DNA from 2 places in the Neobacillus canaveralius genome. Region 1 is predicted to be linked to the other one. Evidence: a T-box and tRNA genes for the amino acid it is inferred to sense, from the RefSeq annotation. Region 1 holds a T-box; the other holds one or more tRNA genes.

Region 1 (2,442 bases):
AGCGCTCCATCACCAACAGCGAATGCTACCGTACGAATATGGTCAGCAATTACCTTAAATGCTGTATCCTTTTCTTTCCCCTCACCATATTTAACACCAGAAATTTCTTCTGTAGCTCTGATAATTGGGATAAACAAATCTGTATCAAAGTTAGTTGGTACGTTTTGAACGACGGAAGCCATTCTTTCTAGTCCCATACCTGTATCAATGTTCTTCTTTGGCAGTGGTGTATAGGTATTGTCTGGGTTATGATTAAACTGTGAAAATACAAGGTTCCAAACCTCTAGATAACGTTCATTTTCACCGCCTGGATATAATTCTGGATCTGTTGGGTCATCTCCATACTCTGGACCTCTGTCATAGAAGATTTCAGTATTTGGTCCACTTGGTCCTTCACCAATATCCCAGAAGTTCCCTTCTAGGCGAATAATTCGTTCCTCTGGAATACCGATCTTTTTATTCCAAAGCTCAAATGCTTCATGGTCCTCGGGGTGAACCGTAACGGAAAGCAGTTCAGGGTTCCAGCCAATCCATTTTTTATCCGTTAAAAATTCCCATGCCCACTCGATTGCTTCTTCTTTGAAATATTCACCAATGGAAAAGTTCCCTAGCATTTCAAAAAAAGTATGATGGCGTGCTGTTTTGCCAACATTTTCAATATCGTTGGTACGGATTGATTTTTGTGCATTCGTGATCCTTGGATTATCAGGAATTACACGTCCATCGAAGTATTTTTTTAATGTAGCAACACCACTATTAATCCACAACAAAGAAGGATCATCATGAGGAACAAGCGACGCACTTGGTTCAACAGCATGCCCTTTTTCCTGAAAAAAGTCTAAATACATTTTACGAATTTCCGAGCCAGTCAAGTATTTCATATTATTTTTACCCTCCTCTTAAGTTAAAAAAGAACACAAAAAAGCCCTCATCCCATGGTGAAGTTTCTTATTGCGGAACTTCACCGGAACAGGGACGAGAGCTAACTCGCGGTACCACCCTGATTATGAACACAAAAAACACGTGTTCACCTCTCAAATAATGCCTTAACGCGGCAATGACGGCAGTGGTTAGCTGCACTCCGGACTAGCTTTCTGTTATCCTTCATCTAGAGCTTCTCGCAGCCAAGGAAGCTCCTCTCTTAGAGATGGACTACAACATACTTGGGTCCTTCAACATGTTAATCCAAAATATTCTATAACCGGATTATAGCTACACAAAAAACGTTTGTCAATCCAATACCTGTTTTATGATGCAGGTTCCTTCACTTTTCCGCGTGCAAAATGATTTTTAGCGTGAAGAATGCTGACTTTAAGGACAACAAGAACGGGTACCGCAACTATCATTCCAATAATTCCTCCTATTTCCCCTCCTGAAGTTAACGCTACCATAATCATTAACGGGTGCATATGCAGACTCTTTCCAACAATATAAGGGGAAAGGATATTGCCTTCCAGAAATTGCAATCCAAAAACGATCGCGATTGTAATAATTACTAACTTAACCGAGCTTGTTGCAGCAATAAACACAGCTGGAACCGCCCCTATTATTGGACCAAAATAGGGAATGACATTTGTGACTCCAATAATCATTCCTAATAGTAAGGGATACTTTAAGTGAAATATCCAAAAGAAAACCGTCGAAAGACTTCCGATAATGAGACAGACAAGGAGCTGGCCCCTAATATAGCTCCCCAGCGATTCATCAATATCTTTAAGAAATCGAGTTCCTTTTCTCCGCCATTGTTTAGGTGTGATATACCAAACGGCTCTTTTTATGGTGGTGAAATCCTTTAACATATAAAAAGCAATAAAAGGGATAATCATCAACGCAAAGGCAAAATTCAAAATGTTTAATAAGGAATCCACGATTACAGTTAGGAGAGAATCTAACTTCTTTTCAAAACCTATGATACCTTCATTAATCCGCTCTTGAAGTCCGTCTGGCCACTCACGTGTATGTGATTGAAGTTCTTTAATCCAGCTTCGATATTGCTCTGCTAAGATTGGAGCACTTTCTGCCAGTTCCCGTACTTGAGAAATAAAGGCGGGTATTCCTTTATATATAGCTAGACCAATACCGCCAAAAAAAAGAAAATAAATGAAGAAAATGGCTAATCCCCGGTGCAGGCCCTTTTCATGCAGCTTTTCAACGATAGGATGGAGCAAATAAGTAATAAAACCACCTATAAAGAAAGGGAGGATAATAACAAAAACCACTCTAACGATAGGCAGCCAGAAAAAACGAATTTTTAAAAAAACATAAATAGCAATCAGTAAAAGAAGCAAAAAACCGATTCGATAAAACCATTTAACGCGAATTTCCACCGATGCATGCCCCCCTTATCTACTATATTTTTGCAGTCAGATACCGGATTTATACATACGGCAAAAATCCCCCTCATCATGAGGGGGATTAATATTAGAATAAAGCACGTTTTAC
Region 2 (2,442 bases), 710 kb from region 1:
AAACATCAAATTCAGGTGACTTTTCACTATTCGTTACGGTTTCGTCTTGATCTCCCTGATTTGCGGGCATTTTTTCGATGTCTTTCTTTTGATTATAACTCAAGGTTGCATCATCTCCTTTATTGCGGAATGAATTATATTGTATTTTTACCCAATAAAAAGGTTCTAAAACATATTTTTATCTTTTCGTTACAACATCTACATAGTGTAGGTTGGGGAATTTATGATATTGTGGGATAATAACTATGTGATTTTGCACTTTTAAAAAAAACTTAAAATTTAGTGTTGATTTTTGTCGTAATTCGTTGTAAGATTATCAATGTCGCTGATACGACGCAGCAAAGTTAGCAACTTAGTTTTCTAGTTTGTTTATTATCACATTATATGCGGGTGTGGCGGAATTGGCAGACGCACCAGACTTAGGATCTGGCGCCGCAAGGCGTGGGGGTTCGACTCCCTTCACCCGCACCAAAGTTTTTTGCGATAGCAAAATAACTTACCATAAATGCGGAAGTAGTTCAGTGGTAGAACACCACCTTGCCAAGGTGGGGGTCGCGGGTTCGAATCCCGTCTTCCGCTCCAATGTTGCCGGGGTGGCGGAACTGGCAGACGCACAGGACTTAAAATCCTGCGGTAGGTGACTACCGTACCGGTTCGATTCCGGTCCTCGGCACCATTTTCAGAATAGAAGTTATAGTATAAATTGCGCCCGTAGCTCAATTGGATAGAGTGTCTGACTACGGATCAGAAGGTTATGGGTTCGACTCCTTTCGGGCGCGCCATATTTTATCGGGAAGTAGCTCAGCTTGGTAGAGCACTTGGTTTGGGACCAAGGGGTCGCAGGTTCGAATCCTGTCTTCCCGACCATCAAGTACAATTTTTGGGGCCTTAGCTCAGCTGGGAGAGCGCCTGCTTTGCACGCAGGAGGTCAGCGGTTCGATCCCGCTAGGCTCCACCAAGATTAATTTGCGAAGCAAAATAATCAGAGTGTTTTCATGCTAGTGAAAATAACTTATAACTTAATTAGATATTTGGCGGTGTAGCTCAGCTGGCTAGAGCGTACGGTTCATACCCGTAAGGTCGGGGGTTCGATCCCCTCCGCCGCTACCAAATATTAATACTTTCTTAATGCGGAGGAATACCCAAGTCTGGCTGAAGGGATCGGTCTTGAAAACCGACAGGCGGGTCAAACCGCGCGGGGGTTCGAATCCCTCTTCCTCCTCCATAATTTCATATTATTTATTTCTCCAATGTGGAGGGGTAGCGAAGTGGCTAAACGCGGCGGACTGTAAATCCGCTCCCTCCGGGTTCGGCGGTTCGAATCCGTCCCCCTCCACCAAAAAATTTTCGCGTTAGCGAAATAACATTCCATCCATAGGGGTATAGTTTAAAGGTAGAACGAAGGTCTCCAAAACCTTTGGTGTGGGTTCAATTCCTACTACCCCTGCCAATGATTTGCCGGTGTGGCGGAATTGGCAGACGCGCACGACTCAAAATCGTGTTCCTCTGGAGTGTCGGTTCGACCCCGACCACCGGTATCAATTAAAACTGAAATACCTAATAGGTCAATGCTTTGTTCATCAAAGTATTGGCCTATTTTTTTTATAGTCAACTAATTATTGAGGTACTCGTCCAGAGAATCTAATTGTGACGAATATATGAAAGTCTCCAAAATGACTTTACATATATTTTTTCGGTAATATAATACCCTTATAGGTATAAAACCCCCATGGGTATACCGAATAACTATTCACTTAATGTGATGAAAAAGACATTATCAATTTGGAGGGACTATTATGACACAGAAAGTAATAATCGTAGGTGGAGTTGCTGGTGGAGCTACTGCTGCTGCTAGATTAAGAAGAATCAGTGAAGATGTAGAGATTATTCTTGTAGAACGTGGAGAACATATATCATTTGCAAACTGCGGATTACCCTATTACATTGGTGAAACGATTAAGGATAGAAGTAAATTATTAGTACAAACGGTAAAAGGAATGTCTGATCGATTTAATCTTGATATACGCAATCTAAGTGAAGTAATGAACATAAATCCAGAAAACAAAAGAGTTACAATTAAGAATTTACAAACTGGGGAAGTGTATGATGAATCTTATGACAAGTTATTATTATCTCCGGGAGCAAAACCAATTGTACCACCAATTCCAGGGTTAAATGAAAATCAGACATTATTTACGTTAAGAAATATCCCAGATACAGATAAAATTAAAAACTATGTTGATCATAATCATCCCAAAAGGGCTGTTGTTATTGGCGGTGGATTTATAGGAATTGAGATGGCCGAAAACCTTGTGGACAGAGGAATTCAAGTTACACTTATTGAAATGGCCAATCAGATTATGGCACCGATCGATTTTGAGATGGCCAGTATTTTACACACTCACTTAATTGAAAAAGGTGTGAACTTAATCTTAGAAAATG

Evidence for each region. A T-box is a leader RNA that pairs with one kind of tRNA and senses whether it is charged. The one in region 1 lies ahead of alaS (alanine--tRNA ligase), so its partner is inferred to be a tRNA-Ala.
Region 2: it encodes a tRNA-Ala, which carries the amino acid that the T-box ahead of alaS (alanine--tRNA ligase) is inferred to sense. The anticodon was not compared.

What each region holds. Positions count from the first base shown of each region.
Region 1 is NZ_JBDFLL010000001.1:1,563,037-1,565,478, reverse strand. Features, by position in the region: gene alaS (alanine--tRNA ligase) at 1-881, opposite strand, end outside; T-box leader at 969-1,185, opposite strand; gene ABC255_RS07645 (AI-2E family transporter) at 1,248-2,327, opposite strand; gene ABC255_RS07640 (YrzQ family protein) at 2,422-2,442, opposite strand, start outside.
Region 2 is NZ_JBDFLL010000001.1:2,268,578-2,271,019, forward strand. Features, by position in the region: gene ABC255_RS11645 (hypothetical protein) at 1-103, opposite strand, end outside; tRNA gene ABC255_RS11650 (tRNA-Leu) at 387-471, shown strand; tRNA gene ABC255_RS11655 (tRNA-Gly) at 508-582, shown strand; tRNA gene ABC255_RS11660 (tRNA-Leu) at 588-676, shown strand; tRNA gene ABC255_RS11665 (tRNA-Arg) at 706-782, shown strand; tRNA gene ABC255_RS11670 (tRNA-Pro) at 791-867, shown strand; tRNA gene ABC255_RS11675 (tRNA-Ala) at 883-958, shown strand; tRNA gene ABC255_RS11680 (tRNA-Met) at 1,034-1,110, shown strand; tRNA gene ABC255_RS11685 (tRNA-Ser) at 1,133-1,225, shown strand; tRNA gene ABC255_RS11690 (tRNA-Tyr) at 1,255-1,339, shown strand; tRNA gene ABC255_RS11695 (tRNA-Trp) at 1,377-1,450, shown strand; tRNA gene ABC255_RS11700 (tRNA-Leu) at 1,458-1,538, shown strand; gene ABC255_RS11705 (CoA-disulfide reductase) at 1,797-2,442, shown strand, end outside.